Regions from separate parts of the Paenibacillus sp. S02 genome, predicted to be linked through region 1. Evidence: a T-box and tRNA genes for the amino acid it is inferred to sense, from the RefSeq annotation. Region 1 holds a T-box; the other holds one or more tRNA genes.
What was found. A T-box is a leader RNA that pairs with one kind of tRNA and senses whether it is charged. The one in region 1 lies ahead of ileS (isoleucine--tRNA ligase), so its partner is inferred to be a tRNA-Ile.
Positions count from the first base shown of each region.

Region 2: it encodes a tRNA-Ile, which carries the amino acid that the T-box ahead of ileS (isoleucine--tRNA ligase) is inferred to sense. The anticodon was not compared.

Region 1 covers NZ_CP073682.1:3,955,743-3,963,190, reverse strand. The annotation lists gene sigG (RNA polymerase sporulation sigma factor SigG) at 12-794, shown strand; gene KAI36_RS17570 (YlmC/YmxH family sporulation protein) at 913-1,251, shown strand; gene pgeF (peptidoglycan editing factor PgeF) at 1,334-2,218, shown strand; gene KAI36_RS17560 (YggS family pyridoxal phosphate-dependent enzyme) at 2,227-2,928, shown strand; gene KAI36_RS17555 (cell division protein SepF) at 2,919-3,371, shown strand; gene KAI36_RS17550 (YggT family protein) at 3,379-3,636, shown strand; gene KAI36_RS17545 (YlmH family RNA-binding protein) at 3,645-4,427, shown strand; gene KAI36_RS17540 (DivIVA domain-containing protein) at 4,600-5,109, shown strand; T-box leader at 5,278-5,559, shown strand; gene ileS (isoleucine--tRNA ligase) at 5,639-7,448, shown strand, end outside.
Region 2 covers NZ_CP073682.1:414,308-421,755, reverse strand. The annotation lists gene KAI36_RS01900 (PAS domain-containing sensor histidine kinase) at 1-446, shown strand, start outside; tRNA gene KAI36_RS01895 (tRNA-Gly) at 648-718, opposite strand; tRNA gene KAI36_RS01890 (tRNA-Pro) at 728-801, opposite strand; tRNA gene KAI36_RS01885 (tRNA-Arg) at 824-900, opposite strand; tRNA gene KAI36_RS01880 (tRNA-Cys) at 927-997, opposite strand; tRNA gene KAI36_RS01875 (tRNA-Gly) at 1,008-1,082, opposite strand; tRNA gene KAI36_RS01870 (tRNA-Leu) at 1,089-1,175, opposite strand; tRNA gene KAI36_RS01865 (tRNA-Lys) at 1,190-1,265, opposite strand; tRNA gene KAI36_RS01860 (tRNA-Gln) at 1,270-1,344, opposite strand; tRNA gene KAI36_RS01855 (tRNA-His) at 1,362-1,434, opposite strand; tRNA gene KAI36_RS01850 (tRNA-Tyr) at 1,454-1,539, opposite strand; tRNA gene KAI36_RS01845 (tRNA-Thr) at 1,544-1,619, opposite strand; tRNA gene KAI36_RS01840 (tRNA-Phe) at 1,646-1,718, opposite strand; tRNA gene KAI36_RS01835 (tRNA-Asp) at 1,785-1,861, opposite strand; tRNA gene KAI36_RS01830 (tRNA-Met) at 1,887-1,960, opposite strand; tRNA gene KAI36_RS01825 (tRNA-Val) at 1,991-2,066, opposite strand; tRNA gene KAI36_RS01820 (tRNA-Glu) at 2,073-2,144, opposite strand; tRNA gene KAI36_RS01815 (tRNA-Ser) at 2,177-2,268, opposite strand; tRNA gene KAI36_RS01810 (tRNA-Met) at 2,272-2,345, opposite strand; tRNA gene KAI36_RS01805 (tRNA-Asn) at 2,380-2,455, opposite strand; tRNA gene KAI36_RS01800 (tRNA-Ala) at 2,460-2,535, opposite strand; tRNA gene KAI36_RS01795 (tRNA-Ile) at 2,558-2,634, opposite strand; rRNA gene rrf (5S ribosomal RNA) at 2,671-2,787, opposite strand; rRNA gene KAI36_RS01785 (23S ribosomal RNA) at 2,938-5,864, opposite strand; rRNA gene KAI36_RS01780 (16S ribosomal RNA) at 6,219-7,448, opposite strand, start outside.

The sequences.
Region 1 (7,448 bases):
GGTAAGACACGATGACCCGAAATAAAGTGGAAATTTGCGGTGTGGATACCGCCAAACTGCCGGTATTAACCAATGCAGAAATGCGTGAGTTGTTCACATCACTTCAGCAAAATAATGAACGATCAGCCAGAGAAAAATTGGTCAACGGCAATCTCCGACTCGTCCTGAGTGTGATTCAACGATTTAACAATCGGGGAGAGTTTGTGGACGATTTGTTTCAGGTAGGATGTATCGGCCTAATGAAGGCGATTGATAATTTTGACCTTTCGCAAAACGTAAAGTTCTCCACTTATGCGGTGCCGATGATTATCGGAGAGATCCGCCGTTATTTGCGGGATAACAATCCGATCCGTGTATCTCGTTCGTTACGGGATATTGCATATAAGGCGCTTCAGGTGCGGGACAGTCTGACGAATCTGAACTCGCGAGAACCAACGATTTTTGAAATTTCAGAGGCACTGAATGTGCCTAAAGAAGACGTTGTGTTCGCGTTGGATGCGATTCAGGATCCGGTTTCGCTGTTCGAGCCGATATATCACGACGGGGGCGACCCAATCTATGTGATGGATCAGATCAGTGATGACAGAAATAAAGACGTCTCATGGATTGAGGAAATCGCTCTGCGGGAAGCGATGCATCGCCTGGGCCAGCGTGAAAAGATGATATTGTCTATGCGTTTTTATGAAGGAAAGACGCAAATGGAGGTTGCCGACGAGATCGGTATCTCTCAAGCCCAGGTTTCAAGATTAGAGAAGTCGGCTATACAGCAAATGCAAAAACATGTAAAGTCCTAATGAAATGAATGCTTGAATGATTCAGCGATAAAAACGATCCTACCCGGATCGTTTTTGCGTTTACAGGACATTTTTTAGGCTCTTCCGCTCATATAGTGAAATAAAGGATGTGATGCGTGTGAGTGCACCTGAAACGTCAGTAAGAGCAATGAAAATTTCCGAGTTTCAGACCAAGGATGTCATAAACATTGTAGATGGACGACGTCTGGGACAAATCAGTGATTTGGAGATTGACGTGCGGCAGGGGAAAATTGAAGCCATTGTGGTTCCAGGCAGCAGCCGTTTTATGGGCTGGTTTGGAGGCGGAAGCGAGTTGGTCATTCCGTGGCGCAACATTGTGAAAATTGGTTCGGATGTTGTGCTTGTGCGACTGGAAGGATTGCATGAGCCGCCGGGTGAAGGGGAGGAAAAGTTGTATATCGAACGTCAAGAGCGGAGTGACCGACGGGGCTTATGAACTTGCAGATCTACGTATTTTAGTGTGTTGTGAAGACACGGCGGCGGCTTTTTGGTACACTGGGCAGTAGAGGTGAGAATGAATGGAACCATTTGTAGTGAACACCGAGGCTACGGGGGCTACGCTAATGCAAAATGGCGGACGTCCCGTACCGGAGTTGTTATATATACAATCTTGGGAGCGGCAGGTTCAGGGATTAACAGCGGGTTTTACAGGTCGTCATGGCGGTGTCAGTGAGGTGCCCTACGCTAGTCTGAACTGTGCGTTTCATGTAGGGGATGACCCCGAGCAAGTTATTCGTAACCGTCGGCTCATTGCTGAGCAGCTTGGCTTTGCTGCTGAAGCGTGGACGTGCGGTGAACAGGTTCATGGTCATCATGTTGCTGTGGTCAAGGCTGCTGATCGCGGGCGGGGCTTTATGGATCGTGCATCCGCTTTTCAGGACACAGATGGACTTTTGACGAATGTACCTGGCATTTTGCTGACGTCCTTTTATGCAGACTGTGTACCATTATATTTTTGTGATCCAGTCCGCCGTGTGATTGGGTTGGCGCATGCAGGCTGGAAGGGAACCGTTGCGGAAATCGCATTGAAAATGGTACAGACCATGCAAAACGAATATGGATCTCTTCCGTCTGATATACTAGCAGCTATTGGTCCTTCCATTGGTTCTGAATCCTATGAGGTGGATGAGCACGTGATGAGCCAAATTCGGGTTTTGGAGCATGATTGCCCGGGTAATGATAAATGGGAAGGTTCTGTTTACTTCCCCTTAACCGACGGAAAAACACTACTTGACTTGAAACAATGCAATCGACACATTATGATGAAAGCAGGAATATTGCCGAGCCATATCGAATGTACTACCTTATGCACGAGTAGCCGTAGCGATTTGTTTTTTTCATATCGCAAAGAAGGCGGCGTCACAGGAAGAATGGCGAGTTGGATTGGTCTGGAAGAGAGGTGAGTCCTCCCGTGTCTTTGGAGGAACGAATTAAAGAAGTGAATGCCCGTGTAGAAGCGGCATGTGTCCGAAGCGGACGTTCGCGTGATGAAGTTAATGTGATCGCTGTCACGAAATATGTTTCGGCGGCGACAATGACATCGGTATTGGATAGCGACTTAGAGCATGTGGGCGAAAATCGCTGGCAGGATGCTGCGGATAAATGGAGCAAGTTGGGTGACCGGGGAACGTGGCATTTTATTGGTCATCTCCAAACGAATAAGGTTAAAGATGTGATTGGAAAATTTAAATTTATACATTCGCTTGACCGCTTATCGCTCGCTCAGGAATTGGACAAGAAGGCAGCCGCTCTGGGACTGAGAGTTAAGGCTTTTGTGCAAGTCAATATTTCTGGGGAAATATCCAAATATGGCTTGTCCTCTGAGGCGGTTGTCCCCTTTTTGGAAGAAATTCGCGAGTTGGAGCATGTGGACGTGATTGGCTTGATGACGATGGCTCCTCATGAGGAAGACCCGGAAAAAACTCGGCCTGTGTTTCGGGGATTGCGTGAATTACGGGATAGGTTAAATGGACAAGCCTTGACCAGAGAACCCATCGTTCACTTGTCTATGGGAATGTCCAATGATTTTGAAGTGGCGGTTGAAGAGGGAGCGACCTGGCTACGGCTTGGTTCCGTACTGGTCGGACGAGAGGAGGATTTCCATTGGGCGTAATGAATAAGTTCATGAACTTTCTGGGGCTTCAGGAAGAAGAGGAAGTTATAGAGCGAGAGGTTATGAATACGCCAGAAGATCAAGAAATTGAAACCCCAAGCTTTGATAAACGTAAGAACCAGAAGGGCACTAATGTTGTCAGCATCCATTCACAGAAAAATGTGAAAGTTGTCCTGTATGAGCCGCGTTCTTATGATGAAGCACAGGAAATTGCCGACCATATCCGTTCCCATCGCACCGTCGTAGTTAATTTACAACGAATTCGCAAGGATCAGGCGCTGCGCATTATTGATTTTTTGAGTGGTACTGTGTATGCACTGGGTGGTGGAATTTCCAAGGTCGGGAACAATATTTTTCTGTGTACACCAGATACGGTTGAGATTCAAGGCTCTATTACGGAAATACTGGCTGATACTGAACAAGAACTTAACAGAATGAGGTGAACTTTTCTTGATCGAGGTAATTTACTGGCTATTTCAGATTTATTCGTACATGATCATTGCATATGTTCTGCTGTCATGGCTTCCTAATGCCAGAGAGAGTGTAATTGGTGATTTACTTGCCAAGTTTGTGGAGCCGTATTTGTCTCCTTTTCGCAGGTTTATACCGCCAATCTTCGGGATGATTGATATTTCTCCCATCGTTGCGCTGATCGCTCTGCGTTTTGCGTCATACGGTTTGATTTCTTTAATTGGTAATCTCGTCTAGGAGGAGTTATGCGAACTGAGATTTATGAGCATTTTCACCCGGATGAACGGGATTATGTGGATCGCGCTTCCGAATGGATCAGTCATGCGGGAGCTTATCATGAGCAGAAGCTGACTGATTTTTTGGACCCGCGCCAGCAGTACATATTGGAGACACTTGCTTCGAAGGAAGACAAGGTCACGATTAGGATTGATGGAGGATACATGGCTTCAGAACGAAAGCGGGCGCTTATTGCGCCCGATTATTCGTATTTGGACGGTGAGGAGATGGGGATTCAGGTCCTTTCCATCACATCTGACGATCATAAAATAGGTACCCTTGAGCACGGTGACTATCTAGGTGCCCTACTGGGGCTTGGAATCAAACGTGGGAAAATCGGGGACATTCATGTACTTGATGATGGGTGCCATGTATTGGTAGCTTCAGAGATCGGTGATTTTATGACAATGCATTTGCAGCAGGTACATCGTGTTCATGTATGGACAGAACTGTTGCCTGTAGCGAGTCTGCGAACGAAGGAAGTTGCATTAGAGGTGCTAGATCTGACGGTCGCTTCTTTGCGCCTGGACGGTATTGCCAGCGACGTGTACAAGCTAAGCCGCAGTAAAATATTAACACCGATTCGGGCGGGACGGTGCCGGGTAAATTGGAAGGTGGAGGAGAATCCATCCACTCCACTTAAAGCTGGGGACGTTATTTCCATGCAGGGTTTTGGGCGTTTCAAAGTGCTTGAAACAGACGGGATGACAAAAAAGGGAAGATTCCGTGTCAAAATTGGTAAGTTTGTATAGCTGTAGGCAGGAATCACGAGCTTTCTGTCGAAAGAATTAAGCTATAGCGAAGAACTGGAACGATTTTGCTCTGTACAGTATTCACAAAACGGGGTATGATGACCGATAGATGATAGTGAGCGTCGTGACGCGGAAAATGTATTTTTTGTCAATCTTATAGGAGGTGGACGGCATGCCATTAACGCCATTGGATATACATAACAAGGAATTTGCCCGCCGGCTTCGCGGTTATGATGAGGATCAGGTTAATGAATTTTTGGATCAGGTGATCAAAGATTACGAGGGCGTTATTCGTGAAAATAAAGAACTGAGCACCGAGTTGTTGAACGTACAGGAGAAGCTCGATCATTTCGCGACGATTGAGGATACGCTGAGTAAGACGATTATCGTGGCGCAGGAAGCGGCTGATGAAGTTCGTAACAACGCCAAGAAAGAATCCCAACTGATCGTGAAGGAAGCGGAAAAAAATGCGGACCGTATTGTGAACGAAGCATTGTCTAAATCCCGCAAGATCGCGTTGGAGGTTGAAGAACTGAAGAAGCAGGCATCGATTTACCGAGCACGGTTTCGTACACTGGTGGAAGCACAGCTTGACTTGTTAAGTCAAGACGGCTGGGAAGCCCTTGAAAACCGGGAACGGGAAGTACTGGAGCGCGAGCGTGAGATGAAAGAAATTTACTAATTTCATTTCTGACAAGCTTTTATTAGGCTTTGTTAGGGTTGACTTTTATCTTTAAACAGGCTATAACTGTAAATACTATACTGAATTCAATGATTATCCGTCTGTCGGCTGATGATTGTTATTCAAGGCAACGATGTTGCTGATTTAATATTCGATGAATTTAACATGTTTAATTCGTTGATGGGAACGAGTACGTCATGATTTGTCCCTCAGAGAGTTGGCCTTCCGGTGCAAGCCAACGTTCAGAACATGACCGAAGATCCTCCCGGAGAAGTGAGCTGAAGCGCTTAAGATTTATGGCGTGTGTAAGCAATCACCGTTTGCCATGCGTTATAATGGCGCCCTGCTGTAGTTGAGTGGGGCTCAGAGAGCCGTGATGAGACTGTATTTTTAGAATGGTCTGTTTTTACGGAATCAGGGTGGTAACGCGAGCACAGTCTCGTCCCTTTACAGGGATGGGGCTTTTTTTGTTGCTTTTTTTAGGAAATGCTATGGAAATCAATGATGAGCAGAGAGGGAGTATGACAGTATGAACAGAGTGGATGTTAAAGAAAAAGCACGGTCCCGTGACCTGCGCATCCTGAGCAAATGGAAACAAGAGGACACATTCCGCAAATCCATCACAAATCGTGAAGGAAAGCCAAATTTTGTATTTTATGAGGGCCCACCAACAGCTAACGGTAAACCGCATATCGGTCACGTGCTGGGCCGTGTAATTAAGGATTTTGTAGGCCGCTATCAGACAATGAAGGGGTACCGCGTCGTACGTAAGGCAGGCTGGGACACGCATGGCTTGCCGGTAGAATTGGGTGTACAAAAGCAACTGGGAATCTCCCACAAACCTGAAATTGAAGAATATGGCGTTGAAAAGTTTATTAAAAAATGTAAGGCAAGCGTGTTTGAGTATGAGCAACAATGGCGTGATCTAACCGAAGCGATCGGATACTGGACAGACCTCGATAACCCGTACATTACATTGGATAATAACTATATCGAGAGCGTATGGAACATTTTGGCGACAATTCATGAAAAAGATCTGTTGTATCGTGGTCATCGTGTGAGTCCGTATTGCCCGGATTGTCAGACGACGCTAAGTTCTCATGAAGTAGCGCAGGGCTACAAAGATGTGAAGGATCTGAGTGCCACGGCGAAATTCAAGTTGCATAGCAGTGGTGAATATGTACTGGCTTGGACGACAACTCCTTGGACCTTGCCGAGTCACGTGGCGCTCGCTGTCAACCCTGAACTGGAATATGCACGTGTGAAGCAGGAAGACGGTGTATACATCGTTGCTAAAAATCTGGTTGAGGACGTAATTAAAGGCGATCATGAAGTGATTGGCACACTATCCGGTTCAGAACTGGTTGGCCAAACGTATACCCCGCCATTTACGTATTTTCAGGTTGAGAAGGGTAATCAGATTCTGGGTGCGAAGTTCGTAACAGACTCCAGCGGTACAGGTATCGTTCATATGGCTCCGGCGCATGGTGAGGATGATTACCGGGTATGTCGTGAAAATGGTGTTGAGTTCATCAACGTGGTGGATCTCCAAGGTAACTATGTAGAGGAAATCACTGATTTTGCAGGCCGTTTTGTGAAAGACTGTGATGTAGATATTGTGAAAATGCTGTCCGAAAAAGGCTTGCTGTACAGCAAGGAAAAATACGAGCATAGCTATCCGTTCTGCTGGCGCTGCGATACTCCATTATTGTACTATGCTATGGACAGCTGGTTTATCAAAACAACTGCGATCAAGGATCAATTGATTGCCAACAACAGCGAAGTCGAATGGTACCCAGGGCATATACGTGAAGGACGTTTTGGCAAGTTTTTGGAGGAACTGGTGGATTGGAACATCAGTCGCGATCGCTATTGGGGTACACCGCTAAACATCTGGGTTTGTGAGGAAACTGGAGAACAGTTCGCTCCACATAGTATTGCTGAATTGAGGGAACGTGCGATTGGCGATGTACCAGCGGACATCGAGCTGCACAAACCATATGTAGATGATATTAAGGTACGTAGCCAATGCGGTAAATACGAAATGACTCGTACACCGGAAGTAATCGACGTATGGTTCGATAGTGGCTCCATGCCGTTTGCACAGCATCATTATCCTTTTGAAAATAATGAAACGTTCGAGCAGCAATTTCCGGCAGATATGATCTGCGAAGGGATTGACCAGACTCGTGGCTGGTTCTATAGCTTGCTTGCGGTTTCGACTATGCTGACTGGCAAAGCTCCTTATAAAGCTGTCATGGCGACAGGCCATGTACTGGATGAGCAGGGACAGAAAATGTCTAAATCCAAGGGTAATGTTATTGATCCGTGGGAAGTGA
Region 2 (7,448 bases), 2.5 Mb from region 1:
AGGTGACCGACATCATCAAAGATGTTCGTGGTCTAGCGTGGGAACTTCGTCCCTCAGTTCTGGATGATTTGGGTGTCGTTCCAGCTATAAGAACCTATATTGAAAACTTCTGTTCTCATTACGGGATTGAGGTGCATTTTCAATGCACTCTACGTAAACGCCTTGATATTCGCAAGGAAATAGCAATTTATCGGATTGTACAGGAGGCATTAACGAATGTAGCCAAATACGCAGATGTAGCGGAGGCATATGTCGACGTTGAGGATCAAGATGAAATGATACAAGTGACCATTCGGGATGAGGGCATTGGATTCTCTGGAAAGTCCCAAGGAGAGGGAGTTGGATTGTTTAGTATGGAAGAACGAGCTAGAGGGGTAGGGGGATTTATGAGCATGACCTCTGCTCCAGATGAGGGAACCTCCATCCAGCTGGCCATTCCCGTGTAAAAACTGTCCACTAGATCGGTTATCGGTGTATACCAGTTGTATGATCAGAACGATATACACCGATACCGAGATTATGAATAATCAACACATTGTGGGTACATGAAGATAGATACAAAAAAAAGAGAGAGCTCTGTCCCCAGACAGGCTCTCTTTATTTATAAGGTGTCACCACTGAGGCAACAAGAATCCGCTATAGCAAAAAGCGGGTGATGGGAATCGAACCCACGCTACCAGCTTGGAAGGCTGGAGTTCTACCATTGAACTACACCCGCAAATCAGTATCGGGATGACACGATTTGAACATGCGACCCCCTGGTCCCAAACCAGGTGCTCTACCAAGCTGAGCTACATCCCGACATTATACTTTTTTTAAGAAATGGCGCGCCCTGAGAGATTCGAACTCCCGGCCTTTTGATTCGTAGTCAAACGCTCTATCCAGCTGAGCTAAGGGCGCATATTTAAATCCATAATGAGCAGTCAAGGCGCCACCCAGATTTGAACTGGGGATGAAGCTTTTGCAGAGCTTTGCCTTACCACTTGGCTATGGCGCCGTATGGATAATGGAGCGGACGACGGGAATCGAACCCGCGACCCTCGCCTTGGCAAGGCGATGCTCTACCGCTGAGCCACGTCCGCAAAATATGGTGCGGTCGAGAGGACTCGAACCTCCACGGGGGTTAGCCCACACGGACCTGAACCGTGCGCGTCTGCCAATTCCGCCACGACCGCAAAATAATTATAAATGGTGAGCCATGAAGGACTCGAACCTTCGACACCCTGATTAAAAGTCAGGTGCTCTACCAACTGAGCTAATGGCTCTTAATGGCTGGGGATATAGGATTTGAACCTATGCATGACGGAGTCAAAGTCCGTTGCCTTACCGCTTGGCTAATCCCCAATAAATTAAGAATAAAGGGCGGCCGATGGGGCTTGAACCCACGAATGCCGGAGTCACAGTCCGGTGCGTTAACCACTTCGCCACGACCGCCATATGATTATGAAAAGACTGGTGGAGGATGATGGATTCGAACCACCGAACCCGTAAGGGAGCAGATTTACAGTCTGATGCGTTTGGCCACTTCGCTAATCCTCCAAAATGGTGCCGGCGAGAGGACTTGAACCCCCAACCTACTGATTACAAGTCAGTTGCTCTACCAGTTGAGCTACACCGGCACATTACTCATTTCCCACTTGAAAGGTGGCTCGGGACGGAATCGAACCGCCGACACGAGGATTTTCAGTCCTCTGCTCTACCGACTGAGCTACCGAGCCATATTTTGTTTTATTACTACACCATATAATCCACACTATATATGCTAACTATATATGAGGTTAAAATGGCGGAACTGACGGGATTCGAACCCGCGATCTCCTGCGTGACAGGCAGGCATGTTAGGCCTCTACACCACAGTTCCAGAGGCATTTCCAATAGGAAATTAATTGCGGGGGCAGGATTTGAACCTACGACCTTCGGGTTATGAGCCCGACGAGCTACCGAACTGCTCCACCCCGCGACATTAAAAGGGATTTATCAAATTTTCTTATGGTGGAGGCTGAGGGGATCGAACCCCCGACCCTCTGCTTGTAAGGCAGATGCTCTCCCAGCTGAGCTAAGCCTCCATATTATGACCCGTAGGGGATTCGAACCCCTGTTACCTCCGTGAAAGGGAGGTGTCTTAACCCCTTGACCAACGGGCCTTACAAAATAAGTTCTGGTTCCAATAAATTTATGGCGGAGAGAGAGGGATTCGAACCCTCGCACCACTTTCGCAGTCTAACCCCTTAGCAGAGGGTCCCCTTATAGCCACTTGGGTATCTCTCCGAGTAGCGGCAGAGGGGATCGAACCCCCGACCTCACGGGTATGAACCGTACGCTCTAGCCAGCTGAGCTACGCCGCCACCTTATATATAAAAGTCAGAAATATTCAAAACATGGCTCCCCGAACAGGACTCGAACCTGTGACAACTCGATTAACAGTCGAGTGCTCTACCAACTGAGCTATCAGGGAATATTGGTGGAGCCAAGCGGGATCGAACCGCTGACCTCCTGCGTGCAAGGCAGGCGCTCTCCCAGCTGAGCTATGGCCCCAATCTTTTTGTTATTCTAGAAGTGGTGGGCCTTAGTGGACTCGAACCACCGACCTCACCCTTATCAGGGGTGCGCTCTAACCAGCTGAGCTAAAGGCCCTAACATGTAAAACTTCATCATCCTTTAAAGGATATCGCTTGGCGACGTCCTACTCTCCCAGGACCCTGCGGTCCAAGTACCATCGGCGCTGGAGGGCTTAACGGTCGTGTTCGGGATGGGTACGTGTGGAACCCCTCCGCTATCGCCACCAAACATGAATTTACATCGTAAATTCTACCGTACGGTTATTCGGTTCATCACTTATCGTGTGAATGAATAGCCATGCGCTTGTCGTATGTCACTTGTACATACCTTCAAGGTTACACCCTGAAAACTGGATCCGAAACTCATTTGCGTTTTATTTAGGATAAGCCCTCGACCGATTAGTATTGGTCAGCTCCATGCATTACTGCACTTCCACCCCCAACCTATCTACCTCGTCGTCTTCAAGGGGTCTTACATACTGGGAAATCTCATCTTGAGGGGGGCTTCACGCTTAGATGCTTTCAGCGCTTATCCCTTCCGTACATAGCTACCCAGCGGTGCTCCTGGCGGAACAACTGGTACACCAGCGGTACGTCCATCCCGGTCCTCTCGTACTAAGGACAGCTCCTCTCAAATTTCCTACGCCCACGACAGATAGGGACCGAACTGTCTCACGACGTTCTGAACCCAGCTCGCGTACCGCTTTAATGGGCGAACAGCCCAACCCTTGGGACCTACTTCAGCCCCAGGATGCGATGAGCCGACATCGAGGTGCCAAACCTCCCCGTCGATGTGGACTCTTGGGGGAGATAAGCCTGTTATCCCCAGGGTAGCTTTTATCCGTTGAGCGATGGCCCTTCCATGCGGTACCACCGGATCACTAAGCCCGACTTTCGTCCCTGCTCGACTTGTAGGTCTCGCAGTCAAGCTCCCTTCTGCCTTTGCACTCTTCGAATGATTTCCAACCATTCTGAGGGAACCTTGGGGCGCCTCCGTTACTCTTTAGGAGGCGACCGCCCCAGTCAAACTGCCCACCTGACACTGTCCTCGTACCGGTTCACGGTACCAAGTTAGAACCTAGATACGATCAGGGTGGTATCCCAAGGATGCCTCCTCTCAAGCTGGCGCTCAAGATTCTACGGCTCCCACCTATCCTGTACAGATCGTACCCAAATTCAATATCAAGCTGCAGTAAAGCTCCATGGGGTCTTTCCGTCTTGTCGCGGGTAACCTGCATCTTCACAGGTATTAAAATTTCACCGGATCTCTCGTTGAGACAGCGCCCAAGTCGTTACGCCATTCGTGCGGGTCAGAATTTACCTGACAAGGAATTTCGCTACCTTAGGACCGTTATAGTTACGGCCGCCGTTTACTGGGGCTTCGGTTCATAGCTTCGCCCCGAAGGGCTTACCACTCCCCTTAACCTTCCAGCACCGGGCAGGCGTCAGCCCGTATACTTCGCCTTGCGGCTTCGCACAGACCTGTGTTTTTGCTAAACAGTCGCTTGGGCCTTTTCACTGCGGCCCCCTCGGGCTATTCACCCTACCGAGGCACCCCTTCTCCCGAAGTTACGGGGTCATTTTGCCGAGTTCCTTAACGAGAGTTCTTCCGCGCGCCTTAGAATTCTCTTCTCGCCTACCTGTGTCGGTTTGCGGTACGGGCACCTTCTCCTGGCTAGAGGCTTTTCTTGGCAGTCTGAGATCATGACCTTCGCTACTACAATTTTCGCTCCCCATCACAGCCCAGCCTTACGATGTGCGGATTTGCCTACACACCAGCCTCACTGCTTAGACGGACATCCATCAGTCCGCGTCACTACCCTACTGCGTCACCCCATCGCTCATAACGGATTACGGTGGTACAGGAATTTCGACCTGTTGTCCTTCGACTACGCCTATCGGCCTCGCCTTAGGTCCCGACTTACCCTGAGCGGACGAACCTTCCTCAGGAACCCTTAGGCTTTCGGCGGATCTGATTCTCACAGATCTTTTCGTTACTCATACCGGCATTCTCACTTGAATGCAGTCCAGCGCTCCTTACGGTACACCTTCAACCCGCATTCAACGCTCCCCTACCCCTGATGCAAGCATCAAGCCATAGCTTCGGTGGTGTGTTTAGCCCCGTTACATTTTCGGCGCAGAGTCACTCGACCAGTGAGCTATTACGCACTCTTTCAATGGTGGCTGCTTCTAAGCCAACATCCTGGTTGTCTGTGCAACTCCACATCCTTTCCCACTTAACACACACTTGGGGACCTTAGCTGATGGTCTGGGCTGTTTCCCTTTCGACAATGGATCTTAGCACTCACTGTCTGACTCCCGGAACTAAATCTATGGCATTCGGAGTTTGACTGAGCTTGGTAACCCTTGCGGGCCCCGCACCCAATCAGTGCTCTACCTCCACGATTCTTTTTTCCGAGGCTAGCCCTAAAGCTATTTCGGGGAGAACCAGCTATCTCCGGGTTCGATTGGAATTTCTCCGCTACCCCCACCTCATCCCCGCATTTTTCAACATGCGTGGGTTCGGGCCTCCAGTGCGTGTTACCGCACCTTCACCCTGGACAGGGGTAGATCACCCGGTTTCGGGTCTACGTCCACGTACTCATTCGCCCTATTCAGACTCGCTTTCGCTGCGGCTTCAGCTCTTCACCTTAACCTTGCACGGGAACGTAACTCGCCGGTTCATTCTACAAAAGGCACGCCATCACCCATAGATCGGGCTCTGACTTCTTGTAAGCACACGGTTTCAGGATCTATTTCACTCCCCTTCCGGGGTGCTTTTCACCTTTCCCTCACGGTACTGCTTCACTATCGGTCGCCAGGGAGTATTTAGCCTTGGCAGATGGTCCTGCCGGATTCATACGGGGTTTCACGTGCCCCGCACTACTCGGGATCCGTCTCGGAGAGAACAAGTTTTGAACTACAGGGCTTTTACCTTCTCTGGCGGGCCTTTCCAGACCTCTTCATCTAACCGGTTCCTTTGTAACTCCATGTGAGACGTCCCACAACCCCAAGGAGCAAGCTCCTTGGTTTGGGCTAATCCGCGTTCGCTCGCCGCTACTGACGGAATCACTATTGTTTTCTCTTCCTCAGGGTACTTAGATGTTTCAGTTCCCCTGGTCTGCCTCTATTCTGCCTATGTATTCAGCAGAAAGTGACTGTCGATGAAGACAGCCGGGTTTCCCCATTCGGACATCCCCGGATCAAAGCTTGCTTACAGCTCCCCGAGGCTTTATCGTTGTTCGCCACGTCCTTCGTCGGCTCCTGGCGCCTAGGCATCCTCCGTGTGCTCTTTGTAGCTTAACCTAGTATTTACATCGTAAATACGATTTGCTTTGAACTTCGGTTCAACACTTACGTGTGAATAAAATTCAAGGCAGCTACCTTTATTTCACTTGTTTACACAAGATCAGCTTAAAGGAATATTCTAAAACGCAATTTCGTTTCGGTATCCAGTTTTCAAGGTGCAATACAGTTTCATCGAAACTGTAGCCTGTGTGAATATCGGTCCAACTCAACCGAGTAGATGATAATCATGCAGTATGTTGAGAGTTTGAGCTCTCAAAACTGAGCAACGAGTGAGTAACAGGCCTAAACCTGAGTTTTGAAGCTTACGCTTCATATTTGAATGTTTCCATTGCAGGAAACGATTCTCCATAGAAAGGAGGTGATCCAGCCGCACCTTCCGATACGGCTACCTTGTTACGACTTCACCCCAATCATCTACCCCACCTTCGGCGGCTGGCTCCCTTGCGGGTTACCCCACCGACTTCGGGTGTTGTAAACTCTCGTGGTGTGACGGGCGGTGTGTACAAGACCCGGGAACGTATTCACCGCGGCATGCTGATCCGCGATTACTAGCAATTCCGACTTCATGTAGGCGAGTTGCAGCCTACAATCCGAACTGAGACCGGCTTTTCTAGGATTGGCTCCACCTCGCGATTTCGCTTCCCGTTGTACCGGCCATTGTAGTACGTGTGTAGCCCAGGTCATAAGGGGCATGATGATTTGACGTCATCCCCACCTTCCTCCGGTTTGTCACCGGCAGTCTGCTTAGAGTGCCCAGCTTGACCTGCTGGCAACTAAGCATAAGGGTTGCGCTCGTTGCGGGACTTAACCCAACATCTCACGACACGAGCTGACGACAACCATGCACCACCTGTCTCCTCTGTCCCGAAGGAAAGGTCTATCTCTAGACCGGTCAGAGGGATGTCAAGACCTGGTAAGGTTCTTCGCGTTGCTTCGAATTAAACCACATACTCCACTGCTTGTGCGGGTCCCCGTCAATTCCTTTGAGTTTCAGTCTTGCGACCGTACTCCCCAGGCGGAATGCTTAATGTGTTAACTTCGGCACCAAGGGTATCGAAACCCCTAACACCTAGCATTCATCGTTTACGGCGTGGACTACCAGGGTATCTAATCCTGTTTGCTCCCCACGCTTTCGCGCCTCAGCGTCAGTTACAGCCCAGAGAGTCGCCTTCGCCACTGGTGTTCCTCCACATATCTACGCATTTCACCGCTACACGTGGAATTCCACTCTCCTCTTCTGCACTCAAGCTCCCCAGTTTCCAGTGCGACCCGAAGTTGAGCCTCGGGATTAAACACCAGACTTAAAGAGCCGCCTGCGCGCGCTTTACGCCCAATAATTCCGGACAACGCTTGCCCCCTACGTATTACCGCGGCTGCTGGCACGTAGTTAGCCGGGGCTTTCTTCTCAGGTACCGTCACTCTTGTAGCAGTTACTCTACAAGACGTTCTTCCCTGGCAACAGAGCTTTACGATCCGAAAACCTTCATCACTCACGCGGCGTTGCTCCGTCAGGCTTTCGCCCATTGCGGAAGATTCCCTACTGCTGCCTCCCGTAGGAGTCTGGGCCGTGTCTCAGTCCCA